DNA from 3 places in the Pedobacter sp. G11 genome. Region 2 is predicted to be linked to each of the others. Evidence: riboswitches for the same ligand, from Rfam matches in the RefSeq annotation. Region 2 holds a riboswitch; each other region holds the start of a gene.
The links. A riboswitch is a leader RNA that binds a small molecule or an ion and turns the genes downstream of it on or off. The one in region 2 is predicted to bind S-adenosylmethionine.
Positions count from the first base shown of each region.

Region 1 (3,288 bases), 2.1 Mb from region 2:
AGATCAGTTAACAAACAGGTGTTATTTCGTGGCCGCAGAACAAAGAAGATCATCCCGATCGACCAATATACGAACAGGATGATATTGCAAAATAGTTAGGGTTGAGATATTAAAGAGGAAATAGCACTGCGCTACAGATTGGTTTGTTTCAGCAATCCATCAATTTCCGCATTGAATGCGCTTACAAAATCAGTGTAATATTTTCCTGTTGCGGGTCCGCTGTAACCGGTATGGATTTGCGCAACCTCGCCTTTTTTATTGATGATGATCATCGTTGGGAAGGATAAGAAATTATTCAGACCCGGAAGTGACTCGGCAACTTGCTTTTTATCAGGTTTACCTGCAATTACCTGGTCATATTGAATGTCGAACTTATCACGAAATCTGCCTAATGCCTTTTTTACATAAGCTGAATCAAGCTGGCGCTCGTAGTGGATACCAACAACCTCTACGCCACGGTTACGGTTTTCCTTATACCAAGGCGAAATGAATGATGCCTCATCCACACAATTAGGGCACCAGGTGCCGGTAATGGTTAATATCACGACCTTGTTCTTAAATTTATCATCCGTTAATGAAATTTTCTTGCCATCTACATCGGGGAGAGAGAAGTTCAGCGTTTTATAGCCCTCTTTCAAAAAGGTTAATTTGGTAGCATCGGGGAGGGCCGCATTCTCGTTTTGTTTTCCGGTGAATGGCGTATTTCCTCTTGCACTAACTGCTTCTCCCTGAATTATTCCATCTTTTGAGAATGTACCCTTATAGTAAGATGGGCTGGAACCTATAAAACCCGAAAGGTAAAATTGATTTCCATCTACACTGCCTTCAAGATAGCGGGAATCGCCGGTGATGCGGAGAAATGTACCTGTAATTTTATTTCCTACCTGTTTGAAAAGTCCGACCGCATTTTCATTTTTGCCATCTTGTGATTTAAATACAATGTCATACTTTCCGGAAAAATCCGCATCAGGTGTTTGATCATTTGTTTTGAAACGATATTGATTCGCTTTGCTGGCTGATAGCGGAAGTGCTTTGCCAGATCCATCTTGTTTTTTCAATACACCCACAAGCGAATCCTTCTGGATTTTAAACGCCAGCACATTGTCGAACTGATCGAGGTTAATCCATAATGAATCATTTTTCTGTTTTACAAATCCGCCGTCGAAGCTTTCATCGGCATTTAAAAAACTGAGGTAGGGTTGCCCGTTTTTATTTTTGATTTCAAAATTGAAAGGAACCTCAACGCCAGGCTTTAGGTTAAAAACACCTCTCCAAATTCCACTCGCCTGAAAGGTGTTTTGGAGCTTTAGGTTTTTTGTGTATGTTTTAATCTTTGTTTGGGCGGCAACTTTTTGGGTTAACAATCCGGCTATTAGTATTGCAATATATTTTATTTTCATGGGATGATGTTCAATTGAGAAAGCAAATGTAGACATGATTTTGGCTAAGAAAAAATATTTCAATAAAATCTATAGAATTTGTAGACATTATGATTTTTATATTATCTTTGCGCCAGTTATTTTAAAATACTTATCAAGAAAGGTGGAGGGAATGGCCCTGTGAAACCTTAGCAACCAGCCCTCAGGGTATGGTGCTAATTCCATCCCAGAGTTGTTTGGGGTAGTTAAGTCAGTTGAAGGCCAAATCATTAATCATATATGAGAGCACTCCTGATTTACAGGAGTGCTTTTTTTGTAGGCTGATTTTCCACAATTGATAAGTATTGATCTATCAGAAAAAATAAATGAAAAAGACTAACGAGCAAAAATTTACCCAGTTCAACAATTTTAACATGTATTGGCGAGGCCGAATGTGTAAGGGTATGTGTTTGAATTAAATTCATCATATACCATCTCCAACTAAAATTATCAATATCAAGGTGTTTAAAAAAATCGCTAAAAGCGGGGTGGAATTGCTTTGCCTAAATTTTTCACATCAGTTTTAACTAATCATCAATTTAACCTATTATGTTTAAAAAAATTAAGCTACCAGCAATACTATTTTTGCTATTGCTTTCACCATTCGTTCGAGCACAAAATCTTGCAATTTCGGGCACGGTAAAAAGTTCATCAGGAGAAACGCTGCCTGGCGTATCTATTTTTGTAAAAGGTACTAAACAAGCGGTAACGAGTAACGGAACAGGAAATTTTTCCATTACTGTTGCGGGCAAAAGCACGTTGGTATTTTCCTATATCGGCTTTGCCACGAAAGAGGTAGAGGTATCAGAAAATAATAAAGTGCTGGATGTGGTTTTAAATGACGGCGATAATGCATTAGATGAGGTAGTCGTTACCGCATTAGGCATATCCCGACAAAAGAAATCTCTGGGTTATGCGGTTCAGGAGCTCAAGGGGGAGAGCTTGACAGAAGCCAGGGAAAGCAATCTGGTAAATGCACTGGCAGGAAAAGTTGCCGGTGTTCGCGTAACCAATAGCCAGGGCGATATGGGGTCTTCCCGGGTGGTTATTCGTGGTGAAACTTCCATTTCAGGAAATAACCAGCCGCTTTTTGTAGTGGATGGGATTCCTGTGGATAACTCACAACTCAATTCAGCTGGCGCAAGAGATTATGCAAACACCATTTCGGATATCAATCCAAATGATATCGAATCGATCAGTGTGCTTAAAGGACCAAATGCTGCTGCATTGTATGGATCGAGAGCGGCGGCTGGAGTTATTATTATTAAAACCAAATCGGGAAAATCAAAAAAGGGCTTAGGGGTTACTTTTAATTCTAACGGGGTTATTGAAAGTTTACTTACCCTCCCGAAATATCAGGATGTTTTTGGTCAGGGATCTGAAGGTAAATTCAGCTATGTAGACGGTAAAGGTGCTGGTACAAATGATGGCGTGGATGAAAGCTGGGGCCCGAGAATGGATGGCAGATTGATTCCTCAGTTTTTTTCTAAAGGGGTGGCTGTTCCATTTGTAGCCAATCCTGATAATGTGCGTGATTTTTTTGAAACCGGTTATTCGCTTTCGAATGGTATTGCTGTTGAAGATGCCGGAGAGAAATTCGATTATCGCTTATCTTATAATAATCTAAAACAGGTTGGGGTAGTGCCAAATTCTGGGCAAGACAAAAATTCATTCGCTTTAAATACTACGTTAAGGATTACACCAAAATTAACCCTTACGGCCAATGCAAATTACAGTAAACTAGGTTCAGACAATTTGCCTGGAACGGGTGGTTCACGGTCGACAAGCACCATGCTTCAGTTTACCTGGTTTGGAAGGCAGGTTGATATCAACCAACTGAAAAACTATCTCGACGAGAACGGGAATACTT
Region 1 is NZ_CP034190.1:3,807,415-3,810,702, forward strand. Features, by position in the region: gene EA772_RS16425 (peroxiredoxin) at 132-1,436, opposite strand; SAM riboswitch class I at 1,528-1,631, shown strand; gene EA772_RS16430 (SusC/RagA family TonB-linked outer membrane protein) at 1,968-3,288, shown strand, end outside.
Region 1: linked by a shared signal. The riboswitch ahead of EA772_RS16430 (SusC/RagA family TonB-linked outer membrane protein) and the one ahead of metH (methionine synthase) in region 2 are both predicted to bind S-adenosylmethionine.

Region 2 (3,288 bases):
AAGTGTTCGTAAAGCTGTTGAGGCTGGACAGCATGGCGTTAAAAGCTAAGGTAATACGTTTAAGTCTGGGTGCAGATAAAAACCTTCGCAATACTAAAGTTTGGATAAATACACATTTAACTTTTAACCTGCAACTTTAAACTTAAAATGCACGAAATCGAGCCTTATTACCAGTGGAGAGATGATTATGTTTCGGCAGAAGATGAGCGCTCACCTTTTTATAATACCGAATATTCAGAAATTTATTTCGATAAGCAGATCTACAATTTTTTGCTACATCCCCAATGGGATGAATTTGGATCGAATACGCTTTACATGAAAGTGTTATATGCAGATTACGATCGAAGTTATGCAATAATTGAGTTCATAGGGGAGTGGAACGATGCGATCAATAATGATATCATGTTGTTGAAACGTGATATTCTGGAGCTGATGATGGACGAGGGCATTAATAAATTTATTCTGATTGGAGAAAATGTATTGAATTTTCATGCTTCTGATGATAGCTACTATGAGGAATGGTTTCAGGAAGTTGAAGATGGCTGGATCGTGGGCGTTAACTTTCAGGAACATGTAATTGCTGAGTTCAGGGATAATAATATTGATTACTATATCAATTTTGGTGGCGCATTTGATAATTTACCCTGGCGAACCTTAAAACCCTTACAGTTCTTTAAGAAAGTTGAAGAACTGCTGACAAAAAGATTGAACTAAATTGTTATTTTTAAAATCATTTAAATACACAAATTAAAAAATGGAACAACAAAATTATAATTATCAAACCAATAGTGTTTTCGTACAGGAAAGTTCTGTGTCGAAGAAATTTTTTGCGAACGTCTTTTTGTGGATGTTTGTGGCTTTAACATTATCTACCTTATCGGCCTTTTATATTTCAAATACTGAATCGGCACTTAGGGCATTAATCAACTTCGAAACTGGTCAAAGAACAGGTTTAGGTTATGTAGCCATGTTTGCTCCACTTGGTTTAGTATTGGTTATGGGCGCTGGTTTTTCAAGATTGTCTTATGCTGCATTGCTGGGTGTTTTTGCACTTTTTTCAGTTCTGCTTGGCGTAAGCTTAAGTTTTATCTTACTAATTTATACTGGTACGTCAATTATAACCTGTTTTGCAGCAGCAGCTGGTATTTTTGGTATTATGGCCGTAATGGGTTATACCACTAACATTGACTTAAGTAAATTCGGGCCGATTTTAATGGTAGGTGTTGCCGGATTATTCATTGCAAGTATTGCTAACATGTTTATCAAAAGTGAACAATTTAGTTTGGTAATGGCTTTCATTGGTATTGCCGTTTTCACTGCTTTAACCGCTTATGATGTTCAAAAAATCAAAAGAATTGGTCAAGGTTTAGAAGAAAGTGGCGAAGCAATTCCATCAGCTGATACCAAAAAGTTGGCTATCATGGCTGCTTTAAATCTTTATTTAGATTTTATCAATATCTTCCTTTTCCTACTACGTATCTTCGGAAGCAGAAAATAATCTGGTAAAAATCTGATCCATCAGATTACAATTTTTAATTCAATACAAAACAATATTCTTAAGGCCGTGCAGTTTTGCATGGCCTTTGTAATTTTATTTGGCTACGGGCTGATAATTTTTGGAATTGATGTTGCTTTGTTGCATTTTTGTATGCTTATTAAGAAAGACGGAGGGATTAGACCCAACGAAGTCTTAGCAACCTGTGCCAACAAGGTGCTACATTCTAATCTCAGCAGTGGCGAGAGCAGATAAGTTTTAGTGGTAATTTACACGCCAACTTTTAAGATAAGCCTTTTTAAGTATCAGGTATTAAGTATCAAATATCATGACATGGTAGTCTGATGTTTTTTGCCCATTACCTGCAGTTGGGTCGATGTTAAGAATCTTTATACTCGATACTAACTACTTGCTACTAGAAACAACAAATGGGTATAAGAGAAGAATTAGAAAAACGTATTTTAGTAATCGATGGTGCGATGGGTACCATGATTCAGCGTTATACTTTAACCGAAGAAGATTTTAGAGGGGAAAGATTTAAAAATCATCCTTGTGATGTAAAAGGCAATAATGACTTGCTTAACATTACACGGCCTGATATTATTAAAGCCATACATCTTGAATATTTAACGGCAGGTGCCGATATTATAGAAACCAACACTTTCAGTACACAAAGAATCTCGATGGCTGACTACCAGATGGAAGATCTTTCGTATGAAATGAGTTATGAAGGTGCCCGTGTGGCCAAAGAGGCTGCTAATGAATTTATGGCCGCTAATCCTGATCGTAAATGTTTCGTAGCAGGTGCAATTGGCCCAACCAACCGTACGCTCTCCATGTCTCCAAATGTAAACGACCCAGGTTTTAGGGCGGTTTATTTTGATGAACTGGAATCTGCCTATTATGAGCAAGTTCGCGGCTTGGTAGATGGTGGTTCGGATGTTCTTTTAATTGAAACTATTTTTGATACGCTAAATGCTAAGGTGGCCATTGTAGCGATAAAAAAATACGAAGAAGTTATTGGGCGTAAACTGGAAATCATGATTTCAGGAACCATTACCGATGCTTCTGGAAGAACTTTGTCCGGACAAACTGCTGAAGCTTTTTTAAACTCCGTGATGCATGCCAAGCCTTTAAGCATTGGTTTTAACTGCGCTTTGGGAGCAAAAGAAATGCGTCCGCACATTGAAGAACTGGCGAATAAAGCTGGTTGTTACGTTTCAGCCTATCCAAATGCGGGTTTGCCAAATGAGTTTGGTGCTTATGATGAGCAACCGCATGAAACAGCACATTTGGTAGATGATTTTATTCAATCCGGATTTGTAAATATTGTTGGCGGTTGTTGTGGAACTACGCCAGATCACATTGGTTGTATTGCTAAAAACGCTAAAAAAGCATCTCCCAGAAAATTGCCTGTTATCGAACCTTTTATGCGTTTAAGTGGTTTAGAGCCAGTTACGATAAAACCAGATAGCATATTTGTAAATGTTGGAGAAAGAACGAATATTACAGGTTCTCCAAAGTTTTCTAAATTAATATTGGGCGGCGATTACGAAGCCGCTTTGGCCGTTGCTTTGCAACAGGTAGAAGGTGGGGCACAGGTTATCGATGTGAATATGGATGAAGGTATGCTTGATTCAGAAGCTGCCATGACCAAATTCTTAAACCTTATTGCTTCCGAACCGGATATTGCCAAGTTGCCGATCATGGTCGATTCATCGAAATGGTCGGTTATTGAAAATGGTTTAAAATGTTTACAGGGCAAGGGAATTGTAAATTCAATTTCGCTTAAA
Region 2 is NZ_CP034190.1:829,046-832,333, reverse strand. Features, by position in the region: gene murQ (N-acetylmuramic acid 6-phosphate etherase) at 1-49, shown strand, start outside; gene EA772_RS03575 (hypothetical protein) at 148-714, shown strand; gene EA772_RS03570 (Bax inhibitor-1/YccA family protein) at 755-1,498, shown strand; SAM riboswitch class I at 1,650-1,753, shown strand; gene metH (methionine synthase) at 1,924-3,288, shown strand, end outside.

Region 3 (3,288 bases), 1.8 Mb from region 2:
TCAAACAGACCTGGATTTAATCAAATCGAGTATAAAACCAAACACTCAATTAATCTGGATTGAAACACCATCAAACCCTTTACTAAAGGTTACCGATATTGAAGAAATTGGGAAAATAGCGAAACAAAACAATATTACATTTGCTTGCGATAGCACCTTTGCCTCTCCTATTTTACAAAACCCGATCTTGCTTGGTGCTGATATAGTGATGCACAGCAGTACAAAATATTTGGGTGGTCATAGTGATGTTCTTGGTGGCATTTTAGTGACCGCTAAAAAGGATGAACTTTGGGAAAGAGTTAAAAATATTCAACAAACAGGTGGAGCGGTTCCATCACCGTTCGATTGTTATTTACTTTGCAGAAGTATAAAAACCCTGGCTTACCGCATGAAGGGCCATTGCGAAAATGGGAAATTAGTTGCCCAGTATTTAGTTAATCATCCGAAAGTTGAGGCCGTTTTTTTTCCTGGATTAGCAACACACCCGCAACACGAAATTGCTAAAAAGCAAATGAAAGATTTCGGTGGAATGATGTCTTTCCTGGTTAAAGGTGATGTGGAGGAGACCAGCAGAGTGGTAAATAGCGTCAAATTATTTGCCCAGGCAACCAGTTTAGGCGGTGTAGAAAGTTTAATTGAGCACCGTTATTCGGTTGAAGGACCTGATAGTAAGACACCTAAAAACTTGCTGAGGATTTCTGTCGGCTTGGAGCATGTTGATGATATTATTGCTGACTTAGAACAGGCACTTAAGTAAATGGTAAAAAGTTTTTCCCAATAGACACACCAGTGCGAGGCAGGAAGCAATCTTACAATGAAGGTTATAACAAAACAATCTTTGTTTTTTAACCCGATTACAGCGATAGTTCCCGATTTTTCATCGGGGCTATAGCAAAAAGCGAGACTGAGAATTCCCAAGTTACAATCCCGCTCATATTCAAGCCTATTCAGCGTACAAGCAGTACAAATTCGTAATATCATTTCGATTCCTTTCCGCTTTCTTTTAATAGATTCGAATAGGTTGTACTAGTTTTAAATTATTAAAATGCTTCCCAAAAAAAATGGCAATTGCATTGGGTTTACTATAAACTTTTCATACTTACGATGGAAATTTCATTACTAGCTTACCATTCTAAAGCAAAAAATCAAAATTTAATTTTGTTGTTTGAAATTTAATTCAGACATTTGAAATATTATTTGGTAATTCACTAAATAAAAGTCAATCTTAATCGGATTGATTTATAAAGAAGTGGCGAGAGACAGGCTCCGCGACCCACTGGCAACCCTCAGAGAGAGAAGGTGCCAATTCCTGACCGGATGACATGGTGTTATCTGGAGATATAAATTATAACTGATGAATACGTTAAATTTTCCATCGCAAAGCGAGCCTAACTCAATCTTCAAAAAGATAGAAACTTCTTCTATTTCATTGATTTGTTGTGATATGCAGGCGATTACTTGTATGTGCTGTTGCATACAATAATTTAAAAATCTTCCTCTTTTGTTGCCTTTTCAAATTGGAAGGTCCTGATCGATCAGGATACGCCATTAATCAGACGATCAAAATATTATGGTTTTATTATCCGATTTTGATCACCCAAGCATTTAAATATTCACACCATTAATCACATTAGAAAATGTCAACATCATATAAATTTGAAACTTTGCAATTACATGCTGGCCAGGAAATTGATCCAACAACAGGTTCAAGGGCTGTGCCGATTTACCAAACTACATCTTATGGTTTTAATAGTGCAGAGCATGGTGCAAATTTATTTGCATTAAAAGAATTCGGTAATATTTATACCCGGCTAATGAATCCAACGACCGATGTTTTTGAGAAAAGAATCGCAGCATTGGAAGGTGGCGTTGCAGCGTTAGCCACGGCATCAGGTCAGGCGGCACAGTTCATCGCATTGCATAACATTCTTGAGGCCGGCGACAGTATTGTTTCATCAACCCATATTTATGGCGGAACTTACAACCAGTTTAAAGTAGCCTTTAAACGTTTAGGCATTCATGTTGATTTTGCAAATCCTGATGTGCCAGAAGAATTTGAGCAAAAAATTACAGACAAAACCAAAGCCATCTATTTAGAAACGATTGGTAACCCTGCTTTTAGCATTCCTGATTTTGAAAAAATCGCTGCAATTGCCAAGAAATACGATATCCCATTTATTGTTGATAATACTTTCGGTGCCGGTGGATATTTATTTAAGCCACTTGAGCATGGTGCCAACATTGTAGTAGAATCGGCCACAAAGTGGATTGGCGGCCATGGTACCAGCATTGGCGGTGTAATTGTTGATGGTGGTAACTATAACTGGGGCAACGGGAAATTTCCGCAGTTTAGCGAACCATCTGAAGGTTATCACGGATTGATTTTTAATGATGTTTTTGGTATTGGCGGACCATTTGGTAACATACAATTTATTATTCGGGCCCGTGTAGAAGGTTTAAGAGATTTGGGTCCTGCCCTTTCGCCCTTTAATTCATTTCTATTATTACAAGGCTTAGAAACATTATCACTTCGGGTGCAACGTCATGTAGACAATGCTTTGGAATTGGCGACATGGTTAGAAAATCATCCATTGGTTAAAGAAGTGCATTACCCAGGCCTGGCGAGCAGTAAATACAATAACCTGGCAAAAAAATATTTAAGCAACGGTTTCGGTGGTGTTTTATCTTTTGAGTTAAACGGTACGAAAGAAAATGCTACACAAGTTATCGATCATTTAAAACTGGTTACTCACCTGGCAAATGTTGGCGACGCCAAAACGCTGATTATTCAGCCATCGGCCACTACGCACCAGCAGCTGAGCGAAGCCGAACAATTGGCGGCAGGCGTAAAACCAAATGCATTGCGGGTATCGGTTGGCATTGAGCATATCGATGATATTAAAGCAGATTTTGAGCAGGCATTTTCTGCTATCGGAACTCACGCAACTGCAGAAAGTTTACAAGCTTAAAAGCCAGATTTTAGTTACGACAATACGATTTTATAATGAGCACAGCTTCAACATATAGTTATCCCAAACAATTTAAATTAGAAAACGGAAAAAAAATTCGCAACCTGCAAATTGCTTATCAAACCTTTGGTAAGTTAAATGCTAATAAAGATAATGTAGTTTGGGTTTGCCATGCTTTAACTGCAAATGCCGATGTTTTTGAATGGTGGGAAGGTTTGTTTGGGCCAAATGCATTATTCAACCCTCAGGAGCATTACGTTATTTGTGCAAATGTTTTAGGTTCAAATTACGGAACAACAAATCCTTTAAGTAAAAATCC
Region 3 is NZ_CP034190.1:4,111,721-4,115,008, reverse strand. Features, by position in the region: gene EA772_RS17750 (PLP-dependent aspartate aminotransferase family protein) at 1-757, shown strand, start outside; SAM riboswitch class I at 1,237-1,347, shown strand; gene EA772_RS17745 (O-acetylhomoserine aminocarboxypropyltransferase/cysteine synthase family protein) at 1,638-2,969, shown strand; gene metX (homoserine O-acetyltransferase) at 3,005-3,288, shown strand, end outside.
Region 3: linked by a shared signal. The riboswitch ahead of EA772_RS17745 (O-acetylhomoserine aminocarboxypropyltransferase/cysteine synthase family protein) and the one ahead of metH (methionine synthase) in region 2 are both predicted to bind S-adenosylmethionine.